2 regions of the Peribacillus simplex NBRC 15720 genome follow, and region 2 is predicted to be linked to the other one. Evidence: a T-box and tRNA genes for the amino acid it is inferred to sense, from the RefSeq annotation. Region 2 holds a T-box; the other holds one or more tRNA genes.
The links. A T-box is a leader RNA that pairs with one kind of tRNA and senses whether it is charged. The one in region 2 lies ahead of BS1321_RS20445 (valine--tRNA ligase), so its partner is inferred to be a tRNA-Val.
Positions count from the first base shown of each region.

Region 1: it encodes a tRNA-Val, which carries the amino acid that the T-box ahead of BS1321_RS20445 (valine--tRNA ligase) is inferred to sense. The anticodon was not compared.

Region 1 is NZ_CP017704.1:1,265,352-1,272,402, reverse strand. It holds gene BS1321_RS05930 (phosphatidylglycerophosphatase A family protein) at 46-603, shown strand; gene BS1321_RS05925 (hypothetical protein) at 621-842, opposite strand; gene BS1321_RS27345 (hypothetical protein) at 2,180-2,575, shown strand; gene BS1321_RS28700 (hypothetical protein) at 2,575-3,129, shown strand; tRNA gene BS1321_RS05905 (tRNA-Val) at 3,725-3,796, shown strand; gene BS1321_RS05900 (hypothetical protein) at 4,613-4,960, shown strand; gene truA (tRNA pseudouridine(38-40) synthase TruA) at 6,074-6,811, shown strand; gene BS1321_RS05890 (type 1 glutamine amidotransferase domain-containing protein) at 6,910-7,051, shown strand, end outside.
Region 2 is NZ_CP017704.1:4,235,194-4,242,244, reverse strand. It holds gene BS1321_RS20460 (bifunctional folylpolyglutamate synthase/dihydrofolate synthase) at 1-198, opposite strand, end outside; gene BS1321_RS20455 (ATP-grasp domain-containing protein) at 297-1,238, shown strand; gene BS1321_RS20450 (ATP-grasp domain-containing protein) at 1,207-2,049, shown strand; gene BS1321_RS20445 (valine--tRNA ligase) at 2,123-4,774, opposite strand; T-box leader at 4,819-5,048, opposite strand; gene BS1321_RS20435 (hypothetical protein) at 5,275-5,469, shown strand; gene ysxE (spore coat protein YsxE) at 5,526-6,596, opposite strand; gene BS1321_RS20425 (LysM peptidoglycan-binding domain-containing protein) at 6,692-7,051, opposite strand, start outside.

The DNA.
Region 1 (7,051 bases), 2.7 Mb from region 2:
TACAAGGATATAGAAAAATAATACAAAAAAAAGGTGGCGAATAAAATGGCAGATGTACACGTACACAGCAGGGAAGTAACAAAGGCGGCTAAGCGAACATTATTAGAGCGTGGTGTCAGTGTGGAGGCAATTGCAAAAATCGTTTATGAATTGCAGTTCCAGTACAAACCTGATCTTAAGCTGGAGGAATGCATCCATAGCGTTGAGCGTGTCCTGTTGAAAAGGGAAATTCAACATGCCATTTTAGTCGGTGTGGAGCTGGATAAACTGGCAGAGCAAAAAAAGCTATCAGAACCCCTGCAATCGATTGTTGAATCTGATGAAGGGCTATTCGGAGTGGATGAAACGATTGCCTTTGGTGCAGTACTCGGTTACGGAAGCATTGCTGTAACGACCTTTGGCCATTTGGATAAAAATAAAATAGGCGTCATACACGAACTTGATAAGAAGCAGGAAGGAATCGTGCATACCTTCCTGGATGATATCGTTGCAAGCATTGCCGCGAGTGCCGCCTCAAGGTTAGCTCATCGTCTGAGAGATGAAGAAGAATCGTTAACTGAACAGGAAAAGGACATCCAGGAAGAAGAAGAGTTAATAGGTTGAACCTTGATTAATAATCTTCAACCAGACCTGTCAAACCTGGGTTTAATGAGGCGGGCAGAAAGGATATTAGCCACTTTAAACGTCCGTTTTGTCTGCCTTAGAAAACAGAAAGCGTGAATATGATCTGGATAAATTTCAAGCACCTGAATTTTCCGCTGCGTAATCTTACCTTGTTCGGAGAGATAAATTATCTCCAATGGAGCATTTTCTTCCATATGTTTACGAAGTATATATTTCATTACCTGTCACTCCTTTGCTGACTTGCTTGCTATTATTGTATGCGAACGTACGTTTTGTATGCAAGTAAAAGGGGAGCGTTTGTTCGTTTTTTTATGTTGAGCGAAATAAAAAAAGAGAAAATTAAGACTTTGTTAATATAATGTGTGGACTTTTTAACAAAAAAACTTATCTGAATCACTTTTCTTTTTGATTTCAAAAAAAGGGAGGTGATTTTTTGTTGATTCGATTTGCTTTCAAAAAGTTTATTTATGATTAGGGACTAGAAGGATTAATAGAGACAACTCTCAGTGGTTGCAAAAAGCTTTTTAATGATTCCATTTTGTTTTCTCGGGTTGTGAAGGGGGGGGAATGTTTTGTCACTTCTTTATGCTCTTCAACTTCTGACCTTTCTTCTAACGATCCTCTTATATGTACAGTAGCTGGTTCTTCATCAATCCATAATGAAGTGCCATTACACCTTACCTCAATGTCAGATGGAGAAGAAAGAATCTGTTTCCACGATTAACATCCACAAAAACCCCTTCCTTATTATTAGTCTTATTAATATGTGAAAAAACATAAATTTTTATTGTTTTTATAAAAGGAATGTAAAAGACCAGGTAGACACTGATGAACCCATATCACGTAATGGAGGATAGAGCGAATAGCCAACTTATAGGGTGCTGGATTGCTTCTCAATATAGATATGATTAAGAGAGCGGTTCTATAACACCATTCTTTGACAATATGGTGTGTGCAGTTATCTAGTGAGTGATGGAGTATAAACAAGATGGGTCCAAGTAGGGGGAAATCATGGTGAAGTTGGGGACTTTTGTACGATAGTTTGACATTCTAAGGAACTATTAAAATAGAATGTTTTTTTATTTTGAATAAATTTTCCTCCTTAGTGAATGACTGGAATCCATCGAATTAGCAATATTTAGGTGTCTATTCTTATAAATCCATTGAACGTCGAGTACAGCATTCAAAGTAACATTGTTTAGTGTTTCTTAATGAACTAGACTACCTGTTTGTTCTTGTTTTTGAAAATTTAAGAAGTTAATTTTCTAATATTACTTCAACTCCTTTTTGTTAACAACCAACTTCTTAAAAACGTTATAAACCAGTAGTTTTTTACTGTTTGGGTTAGAATTATTTTCACTTTTGTACCATATTGTACAAACATTATTTTTAATAATGAATAAAATAACCCGAAAATAAAAAAAGAAAAAGGTGATTATAATTAAAAATCATATTCTTATCCCACATTGTAATTCCTTTGTAGACACCACATATCTTAATAAGAAATGTGATCAAAAAAATCCGGATGACTGTCATTGTTGTCATAAGAAACACAATGACTGTATTTGTGTTCAAAAGAAACCGGATGATTGTCATCGTTGCCATAAGAAACACAATGACTGTATTTGTGTTCAAAAGAAACCGGATGATTGTCATTGTTGCCATAAGAAACACAATGACTGTATTTGTGTTCAAAAGAAATCCGATGATTGTCATCGTTGTCATAAGAAACACAATGACTGTATTTGTAATCAAAAGAAACCGGATGATTGTCATTGTTGTCATAAGAAACACAATGACTGTATTTGTGATCAAAAGAAACCGGATGATTGTCATTGTTGTCATAAGAAACACAATGACTGTATTTGTGATCAAAAGAACACCGATGACTGCCATTTGTGCCACAAGAAACATAATGACTGTCACTGTGACCATAAGAAACATAAGCTAGTGAGAGCATCTGCTTTTAGGGCTAATAAGAACACACCGCAACTTTACAAAGCAGCGGTTACTCCCTCTGTAAAAGTTTTATTCCAAACTGAACAATTTGATTTAGCAAATGAATATAATCCGCATATATCAACATTTATTCCAACTGAGAATGGAATTTATGAGATAACAGCAAAAGTCTCATTTTGTCCGTCAAAAAGTAAAAACGATAATTCTTCAAAAAACAAAAAAGATAATTGCAAATGTGATTATTGTAAAAAAACTAGTTGCAATTGTGATTATTGCAAAAAAAATCATTCTTCAAAGGACAAAAAAAAGCATTCTTCAAAAGAATATGTCGCATCCCTTTCAATTAATGTAAACGGAGATGATTTAGATATTGATAATGAGTTCTTTGAGAAATCAAGACCCATTGGACTATCGGTTACTACAATCCTTCAGTTACAAGCAGGAGATCGTGTACAAGTAATATTTAGCGCAAGTGCAAACGGAGAAATTTTAGCAGATGCACCTTTAACTAACTTTCAAGCTGCTAGATTCCCCTCTCCAATGTAAAGATCTTTTTTGCTTTTCTTTGCTTAATCCTAGATTGAGCACCTAGACATCATATTTGTTAATTAAAGTTGAGTAAAACTTATGTGTAGGATCCTAGGATTTTCCTCATAAAAGGTTAGGTGGATTCTATTCTGAGAAATTTTGGGGTCAGATCCTGCTGGCTTCTTTTTTCTTTGACTTTGTTCAAAAAAAACGTTTATCGAGAAAAAAGAGTAAACTCTCTTGAACAAATTCTCAAATACAATGACCTTATTCAGTGTCATCCTCTCAGTAGAATGACTAAAATAAAGACACAGACAATATCTGACTATAAAGAGAAAAGATACGTCCTCAATTTGGCCCATGTTGCTTTACGAAGATCTGGAGATAACGGATATAGGGAACTAATAAAGATGTAATAGTTTAATTATTGAACTGGTTCTTACAAGCTTGCAACTTTCAAGGATTAACTTCACAGACATTTTACGACAAAAACTTTTTTAGCAAAACTACTTGTTTTATTTTGAATACCACTATATAATAAATCTTGTTCAGAAAAGAAGTCAGCAACTAAGTAAGGTTTAAAAGCAAGCTCTAAAGGGCTTGATTTACATACGACTTGTTAGCTCAGTGGGAGAGCACTTCCTTGACAGGGAAGGGGTCGTGGGTTCGAATCCCTCACAGGTCATCAACTACCAAAGGCTCAAATCCTTGATATAACAAGGGTTTGAGCCTTTTCTTGTTTTTAAAGATATAGTTCATTATGTATTATTTACTCAATTGGTGGCGGATAGAGAAGGATTAAAACGTATTACAGGACAATTATTTGAAATAATTAATATTTCAAGGAACTGTAGGCAAAGCCTTTCGCTTATTCAGCTAACTATGGAGGTAAAAAGAAGACCATCTTTTTGGCTTTTCTTTAAAAGGTACATAATCATATTCTTCGGTAAAATCCACTTTACTATAATGTGTTGGATTACCTTTACTACCAAATACCATGCACGGGAATACTTCTTGGAAGCTCTGAACATGACGCATGAAGACTATGGAAAATATAGCAAACAATGAAAGACTTCAAAGATAAATTTTCAGCTCACAGAGAGTGACACGAATCTGTCCCCTACTTTGATATTGCGCATAATGTAGCACTTCATTACGTTTCTTGGCTTGGAAAAGTATAATACAATTCCTTCACTTGAAATGATGGTAGAACAATATCAAGAAGAATTACAACCAATGATAGAAAGTTTTAAAGTGAAATAAATAGAAGGAGGAAAGTATGGAAGAGTAATTAAAAGTAAATTCCTTTCCTTTTAGGGGTTCTATTAGGGGATTAATTACACTTCTCGTATGACTTACCCTCCACTTCAGTATTATATAGTAAATATTCCCTTTATTTTTAACTGTGTGATTTTAATATCTCAACAGTTTATTATATTGATAAAGGAAGAATAACTTAATCTATAATGAAGTAAGTCTTTAAAAGGGAAGTGATAGTTAAATGCTTTATATAAGCGATATCGAAAAGATAATTAATAACACATTAAATGCCAATACTATAAAATTCAATTACCTTCAAGTTAACGGTTATAAAGGGAAAATTAGAATTAAAGAGACAGAGGAAGACTTTGTTAAAATTATTCTTTATCGTATGATTGGTTATTATTTAGATTTTAAGAAAAACAAACATGATTTAAGGATTTTAATGTATGGTCACGAAGAAGAAAAAGAAAAGCTAAAATCTGAAATAGAAACTAATGCTTGGGATTATGGGAGAACATTAATACCTGAACAACTATTGGAGTCATATGATAAAGTTCGTGAATTAGATAAAATGCTAATAAATTAATGTACTCTAAGAAAATGGAGACCCGACTTTAAACTAAAACAAGAAAAAGAAGCCTCCTTGGAGAATATCTCTGGAGCTGACTTTTGAGTGAGAAATTAAACTGATATCCAATAAGACAAGACTCAGAGAAAGAGGAGTTGTCTTAGAAAGCTTGATAAATAAGCAAATATAAAATGAAGTTCAAAGTTCGTGCTCAATTTTTAAGAGAAAACATGGAAAAGCATATCGATTACTTGACTAAAGAAATACACAGGACTGAACATACTCTGAAGAAAGGTTTTAATGAGCAACATATACTAGATAATGAGGAAAGAGAATTATTGTTGAAGTGGGCTACAGAGAACGATTGAGTAGATAAGTATTATGACCTGCTCATCCAACAATTTGTTCATAGCAGTAATTTCGATACAGCAGACCATAATTACGATGTTTTTATCCAACCAAACTTGAAGCAATTTAATCGAGAACAATTTCTTGAGATATATGATGGTATTATCAGAAACCGTCAATGTTATGCGCATAGATTTGGACGCTTAGTGCTATCATTGTAAATTCAATTTTATTAATATTTCCTTTTGTATATATGATTTAGGGAACAGTGATATTTGGTGTTTAAGTTTTTGATAATACTGATGACCTTTCTTCAATTAACAGGTGCTTTACTTCAATTTATTTTTTCCTGTGTTGTGTATGCATCGCACAAAGTTGCACAGAAACTGAACATGACGGTGTATCGTTCGTTGCATGACGTTAGCCACTTTGGTACACTATGCAGAAGTGCATTTCACTTTGATAGCTAGGATTTACTATCGAATGGCATAGATAATATGTATATCTTTACATAAATCATGGTCCTTGTAAGCGGTGGGGTGATCCAAAACGAAACATGAAAATGGACCTCCTTTTACTGCATGCACTGTAGACTTGTGGAAGTTAGGGAATAAAGGGACAAAACTCATTATTTTATGATATATAACCCATTAACAACTTAACATTTTAAATGTGTTTCTAAGGAAAGACCATCTGTTCCCTCATACAGCAGGAGTTGTATGGGGGCTTGTATTTTATCAAGAATTTTCTGTTTAGAGGGCTATACAGTAATAGGAGGAAGCAATGAACAATTATAAATTGACCATTCAATATGATGGCGGGCGCTATAAAGGTTGGCAACGACTCGGTAATAGTGATGATACGATTCAAGGAAAAATAGAAAATGTATTAACGGAAATGGTAGGGGAAAAAATCGAGATCATCGGATGCAGCAGAACGGATGCCGGTGTACATGCCCTTGCTCAAATCGCCAATTTTAAGATCGGTGAAAATTTGACTGAAGCTGAAATCATGAATTATTTGAATAGATATTTACCAAGAGATATCAGCATTGTCGAGGTCAGGCTAGTTCCTGAACGTTTTCATGCCCGTTATAATGCTAAGGATAAAACCTATTTGTATAAGATCTGGAACGAGCAATATACAAATCCTTTCATGCGAAAGTACAGTATGCATGTAGAGAAAAAGCTGGATATCACAAGAATGAAAAAAGCATGTCAACATTTTATAGGTGAACATGATTTCACTGCTTTTTCAAATGCAAAGTCTAAGAAAAAATCCATGGTGCGTGAAATATATTCCATTGATATAGAAGAAAATGCCGGTTTCATCCAAGTTATAGTGCGAGGCGATGGATTTCTTTATAATATGGTTAGAAAGATTGTCGGGACGTTGATAGAAGTTGGGTTGGGTGAAATAGATGCTGAAAGTATACCAAGTATCTTAGAGTCAAAAGAAAGAATCCAAACGGGCCGTATGGCGGAGGCAGCTGGGTTATACTTGGTAAAGGTTGATTTTTAGACCAAATATTGATGCATCGGTTAATGCATGTAAAGTGTACAGGCAGTAGAATAAGGGAAGTAAGAGGGAAGAATGGTAAAAAAGAAGGAGAGATTTTCATGAGATTAGCAGGAAAGAAAATAATCAGTCTTGTGCACCATGATTTTGAAGATTTAGAGCTCTGGTATCCGATTTTACGACTAAAAGAAGAAGGAGCGATTGTTCACCTCGCTGGAGAAAAGGCGAATGAAACATACATTG
Region 2 (7,051 bases):
GGCAAGTAAGATTTCTTTAATATATTGCAGTGTTGATCCTTTCCCGTTGGATCCTGCAATGTGAATATACTTTAGCGCCTTGTGCGGATCACCTAATTCAGTTAACAATGCTTCCATCCGTGATAAGCCAAAATTCATGCCCAATTGAACTTGGCGCCGTTCAAAAAAATGATTGATTTCTTTCATGGTTGTTACCATTATCGTAGAGCCTCCTCTTTCTTTATACCGCTCTTATGCGTTAAGATTATTTTATCAATATATGAACGATTAACCTAGATGAAAGGTAGTGTTTTACCATGAAACCTTCAGATTTCCACTGTTGGATTGTCGTTAACGGCTATTTACAGCATGATAAGTTTTCCAGTTTAGCTTTGTTCATTAAAGAGGCGGCTGAAAGGAAAGATATCACGGCAACCCTTATCCGTAATTCAGATCTCATTCCCATAATCGAAAAAGGAGTGCCACTGCTTAAAGGAACCTTTGATAAGCTGCCTGATTTTGTTCTGTTCATGGATAAAGACATTCATTTGGCACGCCATTTGGAATTGCTCGGCATTCCCGTATATAACAGCAGTACAGCGATCGATATTTGCGACAGCAAAGCAAAAACACATCAAGCATTAACCGGACATGGCATACCGATGCCGAAAACCTTATTTCCCCCTTTTACGTACGAAGGGATTGAAAGGGTCAACATGGATGCTTTTATACAAATCGGCAATGAACTTGGTTATCCTCTTATCGTTAAGGAAGCATACGGTTCTTTTGGGGAACAAGTATATTTAATCCAAACAGAGGATGAGTTACTAAAGACGATCCGTAATCTTGGCCACAAACCATTTATCATCCAGGAATTCATCGAGCACAGTAAAGGTCGGGATATTCGTGTGAATGTCGTGGGCAATCAAGTCATAGCAGCGATGCAACGCCATTCCGAACAAGACTTCCGAGCTAATATGACTGCCGGGGGGCAGGCTGCACCATATATACCCACCAGTGAAGAAGCACAACTTGCCATCCGCTGTGCGCAAATTCTGGGTGCCGACTTCGCTGGCGTCGATTTGTTGTTCGGTGAAGAAGGTCCTCTTTTGTGCGAAGTGAATTCGAATTCGCATTTACTAAATATTTATGAATGTACAGGCATCAACATCGCTGATAGCATGTTCGATTATATCTTGAAAGAATTAGGAAAAGGAAGTGCATCTGATGAAAAAACAAGCAGGCTGGTTGATTTATAACCGTGAGGATGCCTTGAAAAATAAGGGATACATAGATTGGATGCTTGACGAAGCCAGTAAGCTTGATCTTGATTTACACTTTCACTTTCGGGAAGACATTAGGATTGGTCATCGTTTCAACGAGTTATACGTGGAACATGGGACACAGCCAATTTCATTGCCAGACTTTGCTATCGTCCGGACCATCGACCCTTTTTTTACAAAGCAACTGGAGCAACTGGGGATTGCTTGCTTTAACTCCTCCTTCGTATCGGAAATCGCGAATGACAAAGCAAAGACGCATCAATATTTGTCATCGCTGGGGATTCCAATGGCCGATACGGTATATTGTAACGGAAAGCCGAGTGCCGATGACATGGAGTTCCCTTTCATTGCTAAAGAAACTCGTGGCCGCGGAGGGAAACAAGTATATCTAATCGAGCATGCCGATGATCTTGCCGAACTGAATGATGGAAATTGGATAGTTCAAAAACCTGGCTTATTCGGAAGGGATATCCGCGTCTTTGTGGTTGGTAAAAAAGTGAAGGCTGCTGTACTTAGGGAATCCGCTTCCAGTTTCAAGGCAAATTATACGCTGGGCGGATCGGCTTCTCTATATGAGCTGACTGCATCCGAATTAGCCCTTGTTGAAAGAGTAATGAGGTCGTTTGATTTTGGCCTCGTCGGTATCGATTTCATATTTGCCGAAGATGGCAGCCTCATGCTCAACGAAATCGAGGATGTCGTCGGCAGCCGGACATTAAGTGCACTAAGTGATATGAATATCGTATGGGAGTACCTTACATTCATAAAAGAAAGAATATCTTCCTGACTGAATATTTTTGTTAAATAGCGTTTAAACACAAAAAGGATGAACCAGCTCAAAGCTGGTTCATCCTTTTGTTTTACAGTTGTTTCAGTTCGTTGATCCTGTGGATTACAGAGTCGCGTTTTTCACTATAGTCTTTTTCCTTGGCACGTTCTTCTTCGATGACGCTTGCCGGCGCCTTTTTAACGAAGCCCTCGTTGCCTAATTTTTTCTGTACGCGCTCAACTTCTTTATTAAGTTTGTCGAGTTCTTTTTCAAGACGTTTCACTTCTTCGTCAATATTGATCAGTCCTGTAAGCGGAAGGATTAGTTCTACGCCAGTTACGACAGCTGTCATGGCTTGAGCAGGTTCTTCGACTTCGATTCCGATCGTCAATTGTTCAGGATTACAAAAACGCTCGATATAGCTGCTGTTTTTCTGTAATGTCCCTAAGATGGACTCATCTTTCGCTTTTAAAATCAAATTGATTTTTTTGCTTAGCGGTGTGTTCACCTCAGCACGGATATTACGGACGGAGCGGATGATTTCAACAAGCAGCTTCATTTCCTCGGCTGCAGCTGTATCTGTTAACCCTTCATTCACTTCCGGCCAAGCGGCAACAGTGATGGACTCACCTTGATGCGGTAGGTTCTGCCAGATTTCTTCGGTAATGAATGGCATGAACGGGTGTAACAATCTCATCGTGTTATCCAGTACATAAGCCAAGATCGAGCGCGTCGTTTTCTTAGCTGCTTCGTCTTCGCCATATAGCGGAAGCTTCGCCATTTCAATATACCAGTCACAGAAATCATCCCAAATGAAGTTGTAAAGCACACGGCCCACTTCACCAAACTCATAACGGTCCGCAAGTCTGGTTACGTTTGAAATCGTTTCATTCAAACGCGTCAAGATCCATTTATCGGCTACAGATTTCTCACCGCTTAAATCGATTTCGTCATAAGTCATGCCATTCATGTTCATCAAAGCAAAACGGGAGGCGTTCCAAATCTTATTGGAGAAGTTCCAAACCGCTTCCACTTTTTCCGTACTATAACGAAGGTCCTGGCCTGGCGAGCTGCCCGTAGATAAGAAGTAACGCAGGGAATCGGCACCGTATTGATCGATGACATCCATCGGATCGACACCATTGCCTAGCGATTTACTCATCTTGCGCCCCTGTTCGTCACGAACCAGACCGTGAATCAATACATCTTCAAAAGGACGTTCGCCCGTGAACTCTAGTGCCTGGAAAATCATCCTTGAAACCCAAAAGAAAATGATGTCGTAGCCTGTCACAAGCGCTCCGGTTGGATAGTATCGTTTGAAATCAACACTATCTTTGTCAGGCCAGCCCATAGTCGAGAACGGCCATAATGCCGAGCTGAACCATGTATCCAGAACATCTGTATCTTGTTCCCAGTTTTCAGCGTCCGCAGGCTCTTCGTGACCTACATACACTTCACCTGTTTCTTTATGGTACCAGGCTGGAATGCGGTGACCCCACCAAAGCTGACGGGAAATGCACCAGTCGCGGATATTTTCCATCCAGTGCAGATATGTTTTTTCGAAACGATCTGGTACGAAATGAACTTTTTCCTCATCGGTTCCTTTTTGAAGCTCAACGGATGCATCAGCCAACGGCTGCATTTTAACGAACCATTGAGTCGAAAGATATGGTTCAACAACAGCACCGCTTCTCTCTGAATGGCCTACTGAGTGAAGGTGATCTTCGATTTTGAAGAGTACTCCTTCGTCCTGAAGGTCCTTGACGATTTGTTTACGGCATTCAAAACGGTCCATGCCTTCATATTTACCGGCCTTTTCATTCATCGAGCCATCTTCATGCATGACAAGGATGCGCTCCAAATTGTGGCGGTTCCCGATTTCAAAGTCATTCGGATCATGAGCCGGTGTAATTTTTACCGCACCTGAACCAAATTCCATATCGACATAATCATCCCCGACAATCGGGATTTCCCGGCCTGTAATTGGCAAGCGGACCATTTTGCCGATCAAGTGTTTATAACGATCATCCTCAGGGTGTACGGCAACCGCTGTATCGCCAAGCATCGTTTCTGGACGAGTCGTGGCTATTTCAATTTCGCCTGATCCGTCAACCAATGGATATTTCATATGGTAAAATGCGCCCTGCACATCTTTGTAAATAACCTCGATATCGGATAATGCCGTTTTCGTTGATGGATCCCAGTTAATGATGTATTCGCCGCGATAAATCAAGTCCTTGTTATAAAGCGATACGAACACTTCACGCACTGCCTTTGAAAGCCCCTCATCAAGAGTGAAGCGTTCACGGGTATAATCAAGGCCAAGACCAAGCTTTGACCATTGTTCACGGATATGGCTCGCATATTCTTCTTTCCATTTCCATGTTTCTTCTACAAACTTTTCACGTCCTAGGTCATAACGGCTTACGCCTTCGGCACGAAGTTTCTGTTCAACTTTCGCTTGAGTGGCGATACCAGCATGGTCCATGCCCGGCAACCATAAAACATCAAACCCTTGCATTCTTTTCATGCGTGTTAATATATCTTGAAGTGTTGTATCCCAAGCGTGGCCAAGATGCAGCTTACCTGTCACGTTCGGTGGTGGAATGACAATCGTATATGGTTCTTTTTTATCGTCACCCGTCGTTTCGAAAAACTTCCCATCAAGCCACCATTTGTAGCGGCCTTTCTCTATCGTCTGCGGATCATATTTAGTCGGCATCGAAATTTGGTTTTCTTCCATATCATTTCCTCCTTTTTTGGGCATAAAAAAAACTTCCATCATCATAAAAGGACGAAGGAAGTTGTTCGCGGTGCCACCTTTTTTCCGAAAAAGAAAAACATCTCTTTTCGGCTCTCAAATCTGATAACGGCTCTTCACCGGCCTTCGCTACTACGAGGTTCACGAAAACTGCTCGCGGACGACTTCGGATGCTGCTACCTGGAAACCTCGCACCAATTTGGTTTCCTCTCTGAAAAGTGCATTTCATCTTACTATTTCCGGTCTTTGCATTGATTTATATTCATATGTAAAATCATTGAATGCATATAGTATATAGTACAAAAAATATGGGGCTCGAGTCAATCATCTTTTCGCTTACTTTCTCAGGAACCATCCCATTTCATACATTCAAGGTCATTTTCTTTATTTTATCCACCTAGACCAATGAATGTGACGGCTTTTTCACCTTTTCCACTACCCACCCATAGAATATAAGAAGTCCTATAAAGGAAGGTAATAATATGAAAAAGCGAAGATATACTCCCTACACTTTACCGCCTTGGATGAAGAAATTCCGCGGGGTCTGCCAGCAGTTCATCGTCCCCTTTATCGTATTCCAAGGATTACGTACGCTGATTTTCCCGACTTTCTTCGATATGCTCCTGCTAATCGCATTTATTTTTCTGGCCATGTCTTTATATTTCGAATGGATTTAATTATTCCCTTACAGCAAAAAAATATACATGACTGGAGATGATCCAATCATGTATATTTAGCTTGGGGGTGATTGTTCCTCTTTGGCAGCCTCAGCAGCCGCCTTTTTCTGCTGTTCAATTTCTTCGATTTTCATCACCATATATTCAATATTTTTCAGCAGCCAAAATTGCCGCTGCAGTTGAGTGACATTATCAAGCTCTGAACGATGGCCCCTGCCATCGGAATAACCCTTCACTAATTCCAATGCTGATCCAGGGAATGCCAGATAACTTTGCATGAGCAGCAATTCATCTTCTTTTAACGGAAAATAACGAAAATAGTTATAGAGCCAGTCAACGCAGTCGTCGCATTGGACAGGATAGGTCCTGGCCGATTTAACGAGAAATGGCAGTAAATCAAAATGCGGCGGTGCCGTATTCGAATTCTCAAAATTGATGAAGTAGCCATATCCCCGCTCATCATAAACGAAATGCTTCAAAGAAAACTTTCCGTGCGTGACCACGGTTCGAACCTTTTCACTTTCCTTCGTCTTTTCATACCAGGTTTCAAACTTCTTGATCGAGTACTTCAGCGCCTGTGAAATATCATTGTAGAAAGAACATACCGTCAGTTCAAATGGAGACATATACCACTTCTTTTCACAGCTGACAATATACTCATCCATAAATTCCTTCTCGTTATTCCAGGCATCAAGCGTCCGCTCATAATGGGCTTCCCGTTCCTCAATATCCACTTGTATTTCCTTAACGGAAAGTGTATGCATCCGAGCAAGCTCCCTGAACATTTGCTTATGTTTTTCATCGCGCTCCCCGTCCCTTTCATTATTGAGCCAGGGCATCAGGTAATACAAACGTCCATTATGAAGAACGGCGTAACGCTGATCCATCGTTTGATAAATCGGAACGATCCGATTATAGCCGCGATGGTACAGTTTTTGAACATTTTTGATAAAATCCATGCCGTTCTGAGGTAACATGGATTTCAAGGCAAATGTACCGCGATCACTGTATACTTTTTTTACACGCCCGAAGTCCTCAATATATTGTACATACATGGCATATTCCTTCAATACGGTCTCCGTGTCCTGATCCCGATTGGCAGGCTGCTGATTCTCGTTTTCCCTCACGAGACTCACTCACTTTCTCTAAAAAAACTAAACAATCCGATTCCTCTAGCACCTAAAAAACAGGAGCAGACCATATGCTCTGCTCTCTGTCCTGGTCAATTCTTATATGCAACCGCCTTCGGTATATAGATGACTTGCCCTTCATGGACGTTCTGATTCGATTCCAATTCATTGCTGAAAAGTATCGATTGAACCGTAACATCATATCGTTGAGCCAAGTCATCAAGCGTTTCCCCTTGCTGAACAATGCAAACCTTCATCCTTACCAGTTCTTCTTCTTGTTTCCGTCCGAATAAATCCATGATGGAAGTCTGCTTTTCATCATGATCGGCCGTATCTTTATCATCACGTTCCGCGGCTTGTTTCCTGCCTTTGAAATTCTTACCCTCTTTAGCCGGAGGCACAGGTCTTTCCCTCTTTTTGAATAGATCGCTTATGGACGAATTGAATTCCTC